DNA from 2 places in the Shewanella sediminis HAW-EB3 genome. Region 1 is predicted to be linked to the other one. Evidence: riboswitches for the same ligand, from Rfam matches in the RefSeq annotation. Region 1 holds a riboswitch; the other holds the start of a gene.
The links. Region 1 has a riboswitch for thiamine pyrophosphate ahead of thiC (phosphomethylpyrimidine synthase ThiC). Riboswitches for the same ligand answer to the same signal wherever they lie in the genome.
Positions count from the first base shown of each region.

Region 2: it holds a riboswitch for thiamine pyrophosphate, as region 1 does, so the genes downstream of both, SSED_RS14400 (TonB-dependent receptor) here and thiC (phosphomethylpyrimidine synthase ThiC) in region 1, are expected to answer to the same signal.

Region 1 is NC_009831.1:2,431,668-2,439,962, forward strand. It holds gene SSED_RS10435 (zinc-dependent metalloprotease) at 1-1,575, opposite strand, end outside; gene SSED_RS10440 (hypothetical protein) at 1,602-2,471, opposite strand; gene SSED_RS24830 (hypothetical protein) at 3,219-3,356, shown strand; gene trhA (PAQR family membrane homeostasis protein TrhA) at 3,569-4,249, opposite strand; TPP riboswitch at 4,716-4,814, shown strand; gene thiC (phosphomethylpyrimidine synthase ThiC) at 5,015-6,973, shown strand; gene thiE (thiamine phosphate synthase) at 6,977-8,295, shown strand, end outside.
Region 2 is NC_009831.1:3,315,145-3,323,439, reverse strand. It holds gene hinT (purine nucleoside phosphoramidase) at 1-43, shown strand, start outside; gene SSED_RS25180 (PaaI family thioesterase) at 60-1,064, shown strand; gene SSED_RS14405 (YcfL family putative periplasmic lipoprotein) at 1,118-1,510, shown strand; TPP riboswitch at 1,648-1,767, shown strand; gene SSED_RS14400 (TonB-dependent receptor) at 1,833-4,043, shown strand; gene SSED_RS14395 (hypothetical protein) at 4,151-4,411, shown strand; gene pnuC (nicotinamide riboside transporter PnuC) at 4,514-5,155, shown strand; gene SSED_RS14385 (phosphotransferase) at 5,274-6,311, shown strand; gene SSED_RS14380 (HvfX family Cu-binding RiPP maturation protein) at 6,451-7,047, shown strand; gene SSED_RS14375 (NAD(P)H nitroreductase) at 7,177-7,725, shown strand; gene SSED_RS14370 (oxygen-binding di-iron domain-containing protein) at 7,818-8,295, opposite strand, start outside.

The DNA of each region.
Region 1 (8,295 bases):
GACCCACAAGGATGGATTTTTCCAGTTGATCTCGTGATCTTTAACACCCCTTGGGAGCTCACGGTTTTGACCACCTTCGGCAAATACCGTATCAACATGCATCATGCTGTTTTCTGACCAGAATGCCTGTGTATCGGCATCAAATTCGACTAAATTTTCGAAAGTGTTGTCTACCGGTAATTTTGGAAGCGTGCTGGCCGCAACCTCAAGAGTGGTTTCAGGCTTAGCAAACATGCTTGTATCTGCAGTTGTGTCGGTAACTTTTACAACTTCCGCTGTAGCGGTTGATGAGTAAGGTACACCAGTGAGCTCTGCCGCAGATGATGCGTCTAACTTGCCACGATTATAATCGAGGCGAACCTGGCGATAATAACGCACTGCGCCTTGTTTCAGGTTAGAGCTGTACTGATTCACTCGGGCACTGACGATTTCACCCGTTGCAGGGTTAGCGGCAGAGGGACCATAGCCTGCTAAACCATTATCGAGAGGCTCATCGAACAGCGTAATGTTACTGTAGCGCAAGTCACCATGACGCTTATCATGGGCTTGTTCGATAATAAGCTCCGGGAAGCCTGTCTTGTAGAGCTTATTTTCGATATTAAGCGCTGTGATCGTTTGATGTGCAGCGTCTAAATATGGCTTGTTTTTTGGCAAGAAGAAGTTATTACTCAGATAGTAAGTTAAGCTCTTCTTGGTTGGATCGACCCGGTTCATGTAGGTACGAACATATCCATCGACACCGGCGCTGTCAGTGGCATCGCGATAGCTGTGATCCGAGGTGAAGAATCCGTAGGTTCCATTTTCGTTCGGGCTGTATGGGATCGCCTGATATTCTTTATTTGCCAGTTCATCGATGGCAACGATAGAGATATATTCTGTGCTGGTAAATGAGAGGTTATCCAGGCTGCCATTATAGAACTTATTGAGACACTGTGGCTCGGCTTGATAGGTGTGCTCGATTTCGATGTTGATGACACCCTTGGCCAGATCCATCTCATAGCCTTTCCAGTCACCGCTGTTGACCAGGCGTGGATCTTCGGTTTCGGTAACGCATTGACCGAACATAAATAGATCGTTAATGCCCAGCTCGGCAATCTTAGTCTCGGCAAAGTCCGGAATAAAATAGTTTTTGTCCTGCCACTTTAGATCGGCGTCCCTGTTTTCCTCTTCGACGTTGATACATTCGCGCCATCTGTCTTCGGTACACTTGTAATCGATATACTTACCGGGAATGGTCAGCACAGGAGCTTCGTTGTATTCATCGTCATAACGAGAGTCATGATCCAGTCCAATGGCATCACGATCGATTTGGCGCACCTGAATACCATTTGCAGTCTTGCGTAGCGTGACCAATTTTGGTGTACCCTGAGAGAAACCGCGAATTGATGCGGCATAACGCGGTGCCTTTCCTACACTGCGAATATAGAGATACTGGCGTTCGCCGGCCTTGTCTATATCAGCTGTGGTGATCTGTTTTTCATCTTTGGGAAGTTCCTTATAGGGTTCTTCTCCAGCGCCACAGCCGGTAAGAGCCCAAGCTCCTGTTATGGCCAAGCAAAGCATTGACTTGTTCATTTATACCTCTTGATTAAATGTCTTACTTATAAATATGTTGTTAGTGACAAGTAGAAGGTTGAGCTTTTCTTGTCGTAGACTTCAAAGCCTTGAGAAGGGCCGATTTCTGGGTCATAGAATTTGCCGCTGTTGTTGTGTCCGATAGCCACAACCCAATCGGAACTGAATTCCCAGCCCAGCTCTTGAGCAAAAGTAAACTGGTCATCCATACGTCTGCCGTAATAGTTTTTTGACATCCGGTAGCGACCGGTAACATCAAAATAGAGGCTGTCGGTAATTTGCCACTGAGCATCGGCCAGGGTATCGAACTGGTGCTCAATCAATACTCTCTGACCCGCCGTCTTATACTGGTAGGCGTTATAGCGATAGCGAGGGGACAGGTAAAAACTCATTGAATCCGTAGGCGTCCAATACAGGTAGCCGGCGACACGTGGCGCATATTGCAGACGATCGAGTTTGGAATAATGATTTCCCGGAAGATAGACACCGACACTTCCCCTAAGAAAAAGGGTGTCGGAAAACACGTGAAAAGGCGTTCGATAATCCAATAGAGGATCGTAGAAACTCGACTCTTTTCCATGAAGAGTTTGCTTTTCACCACCGAGAGTCAGTAACAAGCTGCCCCAATCAGATTTATAGCTAACACGGCTACTAAAGTTATACGCCTGATAGGCGCTAAAAGTGTCAGAATCATAGGAGTTACGGGTAAACCCTACATTGATATAACCTGACCAATTGGTTTCTACTTCTTTACGGGTGATCTCATACTCGTTAACGGCATAAGCTGATGTTGAGCCTAACAAGGCAAACCCAGTGATGGCGATGCAATATAAGTAATTAAACTTATTTGAGCCATGATTTATAGGTATAGAAGAAAGAACGGGTGTTGTTGGCATATTCCAATCCAATATATGTGTCATTAACAATATAAAAATGCTCAGAAACTCAGATGTGAAGTCTGATGAGGATTTTCTAATTAAGTTTTATGGAGATGAACGATTAGTGAATATTAATCTGTAAATCTCGATTTATTATTTGTAACAAATTTTATTGAACGCCGAACCTTTACATTATGCCGTATGGTATAAATGTGGTGGTTCAGTTGTTCTTAACAACGTTTGCAATTATAAAGGTGACAAACCCTCAACAGTTACTGGCTGGTGAGCGCGTAAAACGTTAGAGATATCAATGCATTTGGGCTTACTTTGTCAATCGGTATTTATGGCTAATGTAATCCTGATCAGACATAAATGAAAAAGTTAAATATAGACAAGAGAGTAATGTTTAACTTGATGTAATAAACTGTACGCCATGCTGATAATCATATAAATAACACTTCGACTTAAATTAGAAAAAGGTGATTCGCAATGTTACATGTTGATACATTTATTTGATAATATGTTTATATTAAATGTCTCGTCAACACTTAATTTAGTCTTATATGTACTCGAGTTATAAAAACTCTGCATTGGTTCAAATAAATAAATTAAACTTGTAGGTGGTTATGTGTCGGCTTTGTTTGTTTTTTGTGGTCTTGGATGTTAATTGTTTTGGTGTTTTTATGGGCGATTCTTAAATGTTGATACAATTAGAGGTGTTCTAAATTCAATTTATTCGTATAAAAGAAAGCAATTAATTCGTATATGGGAAAACAATCTGTTTTGATAGCAGTGGAAGTGGAAGTGGAAGTGGAAGTGGAAGTGGAAGTGGAAGTGGAAGTGGAAGTAGAAGTAGAAGTGGAAGTAGAAGTAGAAGTGGAAGTGGAAGTGGCAAATAGGTGATATCTATGGAGATAGATGTTGCGTGACGAAATCATGCATGGAGAGTCGATGGATTTGAAGAGTGCAAGCTTAGTGAAGTGAAGTGGAGAGGTAGGAAGCTTAATAAAGCGATGTTGTGAATTGCTAAGCGCGTATTAATGAGATGACAAATCGTCCGATAGAGGCCCTTTTCGACATTCCTTGTCGAGAAGCATAGTTATCTTATCGGCCTATTAGATGAGTGTCAGATACACACAAAGGAAATGGCTTATTGCGCCACCTAATACGAACAGGTGCCAGATAGCATGGTTATAAGGTATTCTTTTACCTACATAAAAGACTACCCCCAGACTGTAAAAAATTCCGCCGGTTAACAATAGCTGGAAACCAAGTGGAGACATGGCTGAAATCAGATCATTGATGACGGTCATGCATAACCATCCCATAATCAGATAAAGAGCGACACTAAACTTCTTGAAACGATGGATAAATAGGGTTTTAAAAAGCACACCACCCAAGGCTAAAGACCAAATTGAAATTAAGATCACCTTTGCTTGAGTGCCCGTGAGGGCGATTAACATCAAGGGGGTATAGGTTCCTGCAATCAAGAAATAGATTGCGCAATGGTCTGCGATTTTAAGTTTATGTTTTAATGCTGGATCTGACACTGAGTGGTACAGAGTCGAACAGGCGAAAAGCAGTATGATGCTGGCACAATAAATGACAACACCGATTAACTGAATATTTGTTAGTGTCTCTTGCCCTTTGATCAGGGAAAAAATAAGACCGATTATCCCGGCTATTACACCCAGAGCATGGCTCATGCTATTTGCCGTTTCTTCACTCCTTGTGTAACCACTTGAATTAACACTTATCGACGGCGAGGGAGTGGAATATAGTTCCTGTACAGGCATAGTAAAGTCAACTTCTGGTAAGACCAATTGAGGTGAGTGTAACAGCAATTAATTCAAAACACCATGATTGAGCGTACACGTGTACGCTTGTTTTGTTGACTGCCTTACAGCCAAAAGATGACTGGATTTAAAATCAACTATTTTTGGGTTACGCGGGTCACAAACAGTAAGAGGAAAATCGAAATACCACTATCTATTACTGTTGAACGCGACTATTTGGTCTACCAAAACCTCGGATAATTCATCTTATCTAAGAAAACAGATAAGGTGATTGATTGTAAAACAAGCATGCAAAAGATGATTTTAATTCATAGTTAGAATTGAAATGCCTGATAAAAATGGGCGCGCATTGAGTTAGCTGCTTGTTTTTAAAGGGTTTTGGTTGGGTTTGATATTGCTCGCACTACCAGGTGAGAATAAAAAATAAATCCCTTGTTTAATTTAATGCATTAAGTCTATACTTCTCAACATCTTGTCGGAGTGCCTATTGGCTGAGACCGTTTATTCGGGATCCGTTGAACCTGATCGTGTTAATACTCGCGAAGGAAACAAGCATGATAATTACAGTAAACCTGTACGATAACGTTTATTAGTCGAGTACATTTGTACCAATAAAGCTTAGCTCAAATTAAGGTTTATTATCGATACGTTACAGTCGTACACTTTGGTAATTATTTGATGCATCTTCATTATTTGTGTTGATGCATTCGCTATTCAACTCTCCTGGCAAGCAACTTCATTCTTTTATTTAAAGTGAGATTGCTTATGTCAACACGTCGTGAAACCCGAGCTCAAGCTCAACAATTTATTGATAATCTAAAACCACTTCAACATCCAAATTCTGAGAAAGTTTACTTAGTCGGTAGCCGTGATGATATTCGGGTAGGTATGCGTCAAATACACCAATCAGAGACCATGATTGGCGGCACCGAATCTCATCCCGTTTTAGAATCAAATCCGCCATTGAAAGTGTACGATTGTGCCGGTCCATATTCCGATCCCAACGCCAAGATTAACGTCCGTGAAGGTCTGGATAAGTTCAGGGCAAATTGGATCCTTGAGCGCAATGATACCGAGCAATTGATCGCTGCCAGTTCTGGTTTTACACAGCAAAGGTTAGCCGATTACGGACTCGACCATCTGCGTTTCGACTCGCTTCTTTCACCCAGAAAGGCCAAACAAGGTCAGTGTGTGACTCAACTTCATTATGCCAGACAGGGGATAGTTACCCCGGAAATGGAGTACATTGCCATCAGAGAGAATATGGCTTTGAGTGAAGTGACCGATGAAGCGTTAACTCAGAAAGCAGAAGGTGAAAGTTTCGGCGCGGCGATAAGTCAGCCTATTACCCCTGAGTTTGTCCGGCAAGAGGTGGCACGGGGACGTGCCATTATTCCGCTGAATATTAACCATCCCGAAGCCGAACCTATGATTATCGGTCGTAACTTTCTGGTTAAAGTGAACGCCAATATAGGTAACTCTGCGGTGACCTCTTCAATCGAAGAGGAAGTTGAAAAACTGGTTTGGTCGACGCGTTGGGGAGCCGATACGGTAATGGATCTATCGACGGGTCGATATATTCATGAAACAAGGGAATGGATCATACGAAACTCGCCAGTGCCTATTGGTACCGTGCCCATCTACCAAGCTCTGGAGAAGGTCAATGGCGTGGCGGAAGACCTCACATGGGAGATATTCAGAGATACTCTGCTTGAACAGGCAGAGCAAGGCGTCGATTACTTTACTATCCACGCAGGTGTGTTGCTTCGCTACGTCCCGATGACGGCCAAGCGTTTGACCGGCATCGTCTCACGGGGCGGATCAATTATGGCAAAGTGGTGTCTCTCTCACCATCTTGAAAACTTCTTGTATGAACACTTCCGGGATATCTGTGAGCTTTGCGCCGCCTATGACGTTTCATTGTCACTCGGTGATGGAATGCGACCGGGATCAATTGCCGATGCTAACGATGAAGCACAATTTTCTGAACTCGAAACCTTAGGTGAGTTAGTTAAGATTGCCTGGGAGTACGATGTGCAAACGATCATCGAGGGGCCGGGTCATATCCCCATGAATCTGATTAAAGAGAACATGGATAAGCAGCTTGAGGTGTGTGATGAAGCGCCATTTTATACCTTAGGCCCTCAGACTACCGATATCGCACCGGGTTATGATCATTTCACTTCGGGGATCGGCGCGGCAATGATTGCCTGGTATGGCTGTGCCATGCTCTGCTATGTGACGCCAAAAGAGCACTTAGGTTTACCGAACAAGGAAGACGTCAAGCAAGGCTTGATCACCTATAAGATTGCCGCTCATGCCGGTGATGTGGCTAAGGGTCATCCGACAGCACAAATTCGAGACAATGCCCTGTCCAAGGCAAGGTTTGAGTTTCGCTGGGAAGATCAATATAACTTAGGACTGGATCCTGACACCGCCAGAGCCTATCACGATGAATCGCTTCCGCAGGAATCGGCGAAAGTTGCTCATTTCTGCTCCATGTGCGGGCCCAAGTTCTGTTCGATGAAGATAAGCCAAGAGGTCAGAGAATATGCGGCGGCGCAAGAGGTTAAGCTGCATACAGACACGGAGTTTAAGGCTAAGAGTGTCAAAGAGTCGGGTATGGCTCAGATGTCTGCAGAATTTAAGGCTAAGGGGGCGGCGCTTTACCATGAAAGCGGCGCGTTGGTGGAAGATGTTGAACTTGTAGAAACCGAGGGCTAGACCATGACCAATTTAGAGCTGACGTCGTCAGCTTTAAAGCCTGTGGTTTGGACAATTGCAGGCTCAGATAGCGGGGGAGGCGCCGGCATACAGGCCGATCTCGCGACAATACAAGATCTTGGTTGTCACGCCTGTAGTGCGATCACTTGCTTGACGGCTCAGAACTCGGTGAGTGTAACCCTGGTAGAACCTGTGTCTGAGGCGATGTTACTGGCTCAGCTTGATGTGCTACTAACTGACCTACCGCCCATGGCGATTAAGATTGGACTCTTAGCGAGTCAAGCGCAGTTAAATTTGCTCGGCAAATGGCTCAATACCTCTTTGCGTGAGTTTACACAAACGAATGCAATGGATGTGAGCGTCATACTCGATCCTGTGATGGTTGCCAGCTGTGGAGCCCACTTTACTGCTCAATCAAGAGCTGAATCAAACACTAAAAAATTAGATAACGACTCAGGTCCTGGTTTAGATAGTGACTCAGCTAATGGTTCTGGAGGATCCGTCCGTGATGGGACTATCAGTCATCTGAATTTTCTCCCCCTGAAAGGGCTGATCACTCTAATTACACCCAACACGGCTGAGCTTAGTGTATTGTCCGGGCGCAGGCTCACAGATTTGAGCGACTGTCACCGGGCGGCCAAAGCGCTGTCTAAGACATTTGAATGTAATGTATTGGCCAAGGGAGGGGATAAGGGCGCTGCATGGGAAGCCAAAACTGCACAAGATATATTTGTCTGTGTTCAGGCGCCCGGTAGCGCCGTAATTCACCAACAAAGGAGCTTCTTACTCTCGAGCCCGAGAGTGGACAGTACTAATAACCATGGTAGTGGTTGTACCTTAAGCTCGGCTATTGCCAGCGTTATGGCGTGGGGTTTCGTACTGCAAGACGCCGTAGTGGTCGCAAAGGCCTATGTCACAGAGGGGATAAAGCAGAGCTATCGAGTAGGGAAGGGGCCAGGCCCTCTCGCTCGTACAGGCTGGTCTGACGAACTAAGCGGATTTGCACACATAACTTCATTAGATGGCGGCGCTGCACTTCCTGACGAATTAACTTTTAAGGTCCTCGATGACCGACTCGGTGTTTATCCGGTAGTGACCGAACTGTCCATGTTACAAGCATTGCTAGGCGCCGGGGCTAAGACCATTCAGCTGAGAATAAAGGATGCTGACGACCCTGAACTCGAGGCGAAGATCATCACGGCAATTCAGCTAGGCCGGGATTATCGGGCGAAGGTCTTTATCAACGATTATTGGCAACTTGCGGTTAAACATCAGGCCTTTGGTGTACACCTGGGCCAGGAGGATCTCTATGATGCAGATCT
Region 2 (8,295 bases), 880 kb from region 1:
TGGCGGTGAGCCCTTGGGGCGTATGTTGAATCCTGACAGATAATGGTGAGTACGGAGTCATGAAGGTTAACCCTGAGTTTTTCCCCTTAACACAAATAGCGACTCGTTTCGTCGATCAGCTTGCGCAGTGTCGTCGGCTGAATTTGACTGTACATGAAGCGAGTGAGCACCATGTATTGATAGAGCTGCCCTATAGCAGTGAATTGATTGGTTATCCCGATACCGGCGTTATCCATGGTGGTGTGATCACTACCTTGATGGATACGGCGAGTGGCAGTGCTGTAGTCTGTTCTATCTATGATCACTATCATAGTTTAGAGCTATCACCGACTCTGGATTTGCGTGTCGATTACATGAAACCGGCACAGCCCAATAAGCCTGTCTATGGGTTTGCCGAGTGCTATAAAATATCGTCGAGCGTGGCCTTTACACGCGCTATCGCGTACCAAGATTCAATCGATGATCCGATTGCTCATGCCGTCGGTTCATTTATGCGGATAAGCCCTGAGATGATTGGCGATAATTTTCGTCAGGCGTTGCTGGGCAAGGCAATTGAGCAGCCTAGGAATGTTTCGCTCTCGACTGAGTGCCAAAGCCAGAACCAAACACACACTCCCGAACGTTCAGCCTTGTTGGACGTAAAAGAGATAGTTAAACAGGCCACCGAGCTCAATGACTTCAGTCACCTGTTAGCGCATGTCCCCTATACCAACTTTATCGGTATGGCTGTCGAGCGTTTCGGTGACGAGTTGGTATTCAGGTTACCCGCGAAGGATGACAATATCGGTAATCCGACCCTGCCTGCTATTCATGGTGGCGTGATTGCCGGATTTATGGAGATGTCAGCCATCGTTCAATTGATGGTGTTTATGAACACCTCAAAAGTCCCTAAGGTTGTTGATTTTTCAATCGATTATTTAAGGGCTGGTTACCATAAAGATACATTCGCCGAATGTAAGATCACGCGACAGGGTCGCAGGGTGGCTAATGTTAGTATCGATTGTTGGCAGACAAGCAGGAAGAAGCTTATCGCCACGGCGCGGGCACACTTCTTGATTGATTAATTTCGAAATCGGTTACTTCGATTGGAACCATTTCTGTGACAGAGAGAAAATTTATGAAGAAAAAATTAGTACTGGCATTTGCCGCAGCACTTCTAATTACCGCCTGCGCTCCACATACCTCAGGTATCATGGGAAGCTCGACCGGTGAGGTAAGAGTCGATAACCGAAGCTTTGGCAGTGAAGTCAGTGTCAATCAGATACAGGCCCGTCAACAGGGCGACTTACTGCAGGGCTCAGGGATCATACAGAGCAAAGTTGCCACCGATCTGCGTCTTCAATATAAATTCACCTGGTATGATGTCAGCGGGTTTACCATAGAAGATGAAGCGAGCGCCTGGAAATCGTTAAAACTTCACGGAAAGCAACGTATGCAGGTGACGGCGCTTGCCCCGAATGCGAATGCGGTCAGGTATGAGCTCTATGTGAGAAAAGCTTTCTCTAACTAATCTCTGTTTTTGACTGGTTTTACTTGTGACTGGTTAAAATTTTTACAAAAAACGTCAGCTATGCTGACGTTTTTTTATGAAAATTCACTTAATGATGACATAAGTATGTCAATCACTTGTTTAACTCATGTATACTTGCCGGCGCCAAGGGGTGATGCTGTGCTGATAATATTAGTGCCGTGTCTGAGATGTCATAAGACAAACCCTTTGAACCTGATCCGGCTAATACCGGCGTAGGAATGGGCCAATAAGTACAATTGTATTTGTACCACCTTTCTCGCTTTTCCAGTTGCCGGATCTCAAAATATTAATTTGGGGTCCTATGTCTATTTTTAAACCGTTTACTTTTAAACCATTTACTTTTAAATCACTTAGTTTCAGATCTGATACGTTAAAACGCGTATCACCAGTCGCACTTGCCATCTCTACGGCATTGACCAGCGGCTATGCCTTCTCTGCCGAACCAGCCAATGAACCTACCACCTCCGATGAGATGGAAGTGATTGTGGTTACTTCCGATTTCAGAGGCGCTTCCTTAGACAAAATGCCGTCGAGTATTACCGTTATCGATCAACAGCAGATTGAGGATGAGGGGGCTCAGCATTTTGAAGAGGTGCTCAACTCGATTGCTAACTTCAACTGGTCCGGTGGAAGTTCGAGACCTAAATACTTCCAGATCCGAGGTGTCGGAGAGCAGGAGGAGTATCAAGGGGCACCTAATTCTTCGGTCGGTTACATCATCGATGATATCGATATGTCCGGTCTTGGCATGATCTCCAGCATGTATGATCTTCAGCAGGTTGAAGTGCTTCGCGGCCCTCAAGGAACGCGCTACGGTGCTAACGCATTAGCAGGCTTAATCTACCTTAAGAGTAATGATCCCACCGATGTCTTTGAGCATGGCGCCGAAGTGTCGATGGGTGATGATGACCTCACTACATTCAGTGGTTTTAGCTCGGGTCCATTGACTGATTCGGGCAAGTTACTCTATCGGGTATCTTTGCAGCAACATAAACAAAACGGCTATAGAGATAACCTCTACCTGGGCCGGGATGATACCAATGGGCGTGATGAGTTTACCGGACGTGCCAAATTACGCTGGTATGCGACCGACCATCTTGAGCTCGACCTTACCCTGCTTCATGCCGATTATGATAATGGCTACGATGCCTGGACATTAGATAACAATGGCTTCGATACGCTCACCGATGAGCCCGGTGTCGATAAACAGCGCACCACAGGTAGCTCGCTGAAGATGACCTATTCCGGAGCCGAGTCATTCGAGCTCGTCTCTTTGACCTCTTATGCGCAAACTCAGCATCATCATGGTTACGATGGCGATTGGGCTAACCCGGATTATTGGGGGGATCTGACCTGTTATGGCGAGGCTTGCCAATATGACTACACCTGGAACAAAGAGGGTGAACGCAAATCCGTTAGCCAGGAGTTCAGACTGAGTTCAACCGAAGCCGGACGGATCTTTGCCGGGAGTACCGACTGGTTAGTGGGTCTCTATGGCATGAAACTCGATGAAGATAACGACACATTAGAGATCTATAACGGTTGGGAAGATCCGTTAACGGCAGAATATGAGGCTGAAAATCTGGCCGTCTTTGCTCAAATAGACTCAGACTTAGGCAATGATTACTCCCTCTCTGTTGGTGCCAGAGTCGAGAGCCGTGACAGTGAGTATGCCGATAGTGCCGGCGATGCGTTTAACCCGAGTGAAACGATGTGGGGCGGGCATATTGCTCTGAGTAAGGCTATAAGTCTCACTCAGCAGGCCTATGTCAGAGTCGCGCGTGGTTATAAGGCGGGTGGCTTTAATATGTCGCTGCCAACCGAGCTGTCGGACAAGAAAGAGTACGATACCGAGACCCTATATAACTATGAAATAGGACTTAAATCCAACTGGTTAGAGGGGCAGGCGTCAACCAATTTATCATTTTTCTATATGGACAGACGTGATCAACAGGTGTCGGCCTCACAGCAGAACCCTGATGAGCCACAGAAATTCATCTTATATACAGAGAACGCGGGAAGCTCGCACAATTATGGAGCCGAGTTAGAGGGGAACTGGTACGCGACTGATAATCTAAAGCTTTATGCCACTCTGGGCTGGCTTGAAACTGCCTATGGTGATTATGAGTATCAGGATAAGTATGGCGGAACCGTCGACCTGTCGGGCCGTGAACTCGCTCATTCTCCTAACTTTACCTATAGTGCCGGTGCCACCTATCGCACCGATTCAGGCTGGTTCGCTAACCTGACGACCAGTGGTAAGAGTGATTTCTACTACTCAGACAGCAACGAGTCTAAGTCTGATGCCTATACTATCTTTAATGCGCGTATGGGTTATGAGACCGATCTCTGGTCAGCCTACCTGTGGGGGCGTAACTTGTTTGATGAACAATATGGCACCCGTGGCTTCTACTTCGGGAACGAGCCGGATCAGGATTGGGCCGATAAGCAATATATTCGTTATGGGGATCCGCGCCAGTTAGGATTAACCGTTAACGTCAAGTTTATGTAATTTACTACCTGCGGGATTAAATTGCTAAAACATGTGCAAGCAAACAAGAAATTAACTTAATTGTGGCGGTTTTCTTCTTATAAAGAGGGCTGCCTGAGGTCAATGAAATGAAATTAACTGCCGAGATAAGCTGTTACCCTTTACAAGATAACTACCTGGATCCGATCAGATGGTTTATCGGTCGGGTCGATAGTTATTCAAATATCGAGCGTAAAACCAATGCGATGGCGACTCAGGTCTGTGGTGAGTACAGCGATGTGATGTCTATGCTTGCCGTTGAGATGCAGGCCGCCCATGAGAAGTGGGGCAAGGCCGTATTTGTGTGTAAGTTTATTGGTGGTGAGCTGGATCTCTCTCACAGCGAATAACGGGTATTACCCAAGATACGCCATGATAAACTCATATTTACTCAGGTAAATGTGAGTTTATTTTTTTAGATGACTAATCAGAAATAGAAAGCGGATAGCGTAATGACAGATTTTTGGGCTGCATTGTTGAATACGATCAGCGGTGCCTTGATTGAGGCAAACGCCTTAACGGCGTGGGAGGCCGTCGCGGTCGTTCTTGCGGCGGGATACTTAGTACTGGCGATGAAAGGCAGTATATGGTGTTGGTTTGCTGCATTTTTCAGTACAGCCATCTATACGGCGCTTTTTTGGAAGGTATCGCTGCTGATGGAGTCGGTGCTGAATGTCTACTATATGGCCATGGCCGTGTATGGTTTTCAGCAATGGTCGAAGGGGAAACAGGATGAGCTTGGCAGCGCGGTTGTCTCCTGGAGCCTTACCCGCCATACCCAGATAATCCTTGTGACGGCAGCAATCTCTGGTGTGGTCGGCTACCTGATGTCTAACCATACTCAGGCTTCTTACCCTTACCTCGATGCGGCAACGACCTGCTTTGCGGTGATGACGACCTACCTGGTGGCCAAAAAAGTGCTAGAGAATTGGCTATACTGGGTCATCATAGATCTCATCTCTATCTATCTGTATTTACAAAAAGGGCTGATGCTAACGTCATTGCTGTTTATTCTCTATGTCGGTATGGCTATCGGGGGATATTTTTTATGGAAAACGACGATGCGAGAGCAGAGTCGGGCACTCTCATATTAGACAGGTATATTAAGTCGTTTTATAAATAGTCTTATTGATTGGCTTTAACCTGAGTCAGTATGATGGCAGTTTTGCACAGAGGGCGTGATTGCCTGGAGCGTGAGAAGATGAGTAAACCATGAACCCAGAAAAACGCCTCCATGCAGTGCTGTCAGCATCGGTTATCGATGAACTTAAGCTTGCGGGTTTGAACTTTACTTCCGAGAGTGTGGTGACGCCTCTCGTTCATGGCTTGAGTAATCAAAACTATCTCATTAATGACGGTGAGCGAAATTGGGTTCTCAGGGTCAACTCATCGGCGAGCAGCCAACTCTGTGATCGTCAATCTGAAGTGAGAAACTGGAACATTGCCGCAAAGCAGGGGTTAGCACCAAAACTGATTTATGTCAGTCCAGATCATGCTTATTACCTTAGCGAATATATTCAGCAAGCCCATCAAGCACAGTGGGGCAGCCTGTTAACGGCAAAACCGGCGCACCCTTTGATTGATGATGCGACACTATGGCCTGATGCCGAAACCCTGTTGTTACCATTCTTAAGAGGGGTTTCCCGCTTACCTGTCCCCAAAAATAATATTGGTGTAACTAAGCAGTGGGCGATCTACCGAGAAAAACTGGCGCTTATCGCTGCTAATCAGTCCACACTCTCCAATTCGGTGCAGGCAGTGCAATGGCAAGAGAGTCACATGGAGTTGTTGGCATTAGAGAATGATATTATTCTCTGGCTCGAACAACTCAATGCCTGTTCGCACTCAGACCAATACAGTCACAGGGATCTCAACCCCCATAATCTACTGTATAAAGAGGGGAGGATTTATTGTATCGATTTTGAGTATGCATGCAGCTCTCATCCTCTGTTCGATCTGGCGGGGGTCCTGTCGACCCATGCACTTTCCACGGCGCAGCGTCATTATTTGATAGAGGGCTATCTGGACGGTCACCCCAACTTAACCTCCGCTGCGAAGGCGGCCCTGCCCGGCGCAATAAACATCTATTGGGTCTTCGCCGCCTGTTGGTCTCTGTTGATGGCCGCCGACAGTAGCGATATTACCGGTATCTCTCTAAATAATGAAAAAAATGATGAAACTGGGGTTAATCCTCATAGTTCCCAGGAATATCTGGATTGTTTCGATAATTTTGTTGCGTTAATCGGCTGAGCCTAATCCTGTATTTCCTAAATCAAATTGGCTGCAACCCCCAGTTGTTTCGTAGGTGTTGTTATAAAGTTGGTGTTAGGTGAAAGATATTTTGTCTCGTGATGGTCTATTCTGACAATAGTGATAAAAAGGATTAGATATGCCACTCGTTAAACTATATCAAAAATTTGTAGGGTTACTTCAATACGTTGAAGGTCTGGCTCCTTTGGCGCTCAGACTCTATCTTGCGCCAGTGTTGATGCAGGCTGGATACAACAAGTTATCGCATTTTAGTGATACTGCCGCCTGGTTTGGTAATCCTGATTGGGGGCTTGGCCTGCCTATGCCTGAGGTGATGGTGGGACTCGCTGCCGGCACCGAATTTTTCGGTGGAATACTCCTGATCCTGGGATTAGCCACACGCCTGATCTCTATTCCTTTAATGGTCACTATGTTAGTCGCCGCATTTTCGGTTCACTGGGAGAACGGTTGGTTGGCCATCGCTGATGTTAACTCCTGGCTTGCCAACGAGCAGGTTCTCGCTGCGGGAGATAAATTGGCTAAAGCCAAAGAGCTGTTACAGGAAAATGGTAATTATGAGTGGCTGACGAGCTCGGGGAATTTCGTGGTGTTAAATAACGGAATTGAGTTTGCTATTACCTATCTCATCATGTTGATGGCGCTGCTCTTTATGGGCGGAGGACGTTACACCAGCCTGGATTATTTTGTCGACAGGTATTTTAATAAGAGAAATTAAACTTCCTTTTTCTCTGTCATGATAACATTTTTGTAAATCCCACCATTTTGGTGGGATTTACGTTTAAACCTTTGTTATTCTGTTTTTAAATAGACAACCGATACCAATCGGTATAACAAGGACAGCATCTTGGACGCTATCGAATTACTGCTAACCCGTCAGTCATCTCCTCGTCTTGTAGCACCTGGTCCCGACGAGACTCAATTAAAAAACATTTTGGATGCGGCCGTGAGGGTTCCCGACCATGGGGGCCTCACGCCATGGGAGTTTATTATCGCTCAGGGAGAAGGTTTATCCCGACTGGGTGAGGCCTTCCTCAATGCCGTGATAAAAAAAGGGGGGGATGAGACCCTGCAAGGTAAGGTGAAAGGGATGCCGCTACGTGCGCCTATGGTTATCGTGGTGGTGGCCAAACCAAAACCACACCCTAAGGTGCCTGAGTTTGAGCAGCTACTTGCAGCGGGCTGCGCGACGATGGCCATGCAACAGGCGGCTTTTGCTCAAGGGCTTGGTGGCATATGGCGTACCGGCGATATGGCATTCGATAAGCATCTTCATCAAGCGCTGGGCCTCGAGGGGAGTGATCAAATTGTCGGCTTTCTGTATCTGGGGACTCCCGCACTGAAGGCACCGATAAAAGCGAAACGAGAGGGGGCACATTTTGTTCGTTATCTCTGATTTTTATTTCGGCTGATAATTAGGCAATAAAAATGCCCGGTTGATTCTCATAAACCGGGCGTTTTTATTGCTAAGTTTGGTGTTGTATCGCGTTAAGAGCCCGCTTTCCCTACATCCAGTTGTTCAAACCAATCCAGAAATTGAGTGACCTGCTCCCCTCTGAATATGCGCCCATGCTGAGGGCACATAAACTCAATGTCGAGCTTTCTGACTCTCTCTATCCACTCATTTTTTGCACGGTTTGAGGGCATCCAGCGTTGATGGAAGAATTTCATCTTCTTGGTATGGGCCTCGAAGTCATCGACGAAGATATCGACATCGTGAGCTTCCAGTGCGGCACCAACGTCACCACACATCAAGACTCTGGCGGCAGGATCATATACATGCATATTTCCGGAGGAGTGCAGATAGTGTGCGGGGATAAAATGTATTTCAACTTGATCCAACGCTAAACGACTTCCTTCATCGGGTATCGGTTCATAACTGATATTACTCATGCCAAAATGTCTGATAAAACTCTCCCAAAGCCAAGGAGAATAGAGCTTTGCGTTGGGTAGAGTCTGATCCCAG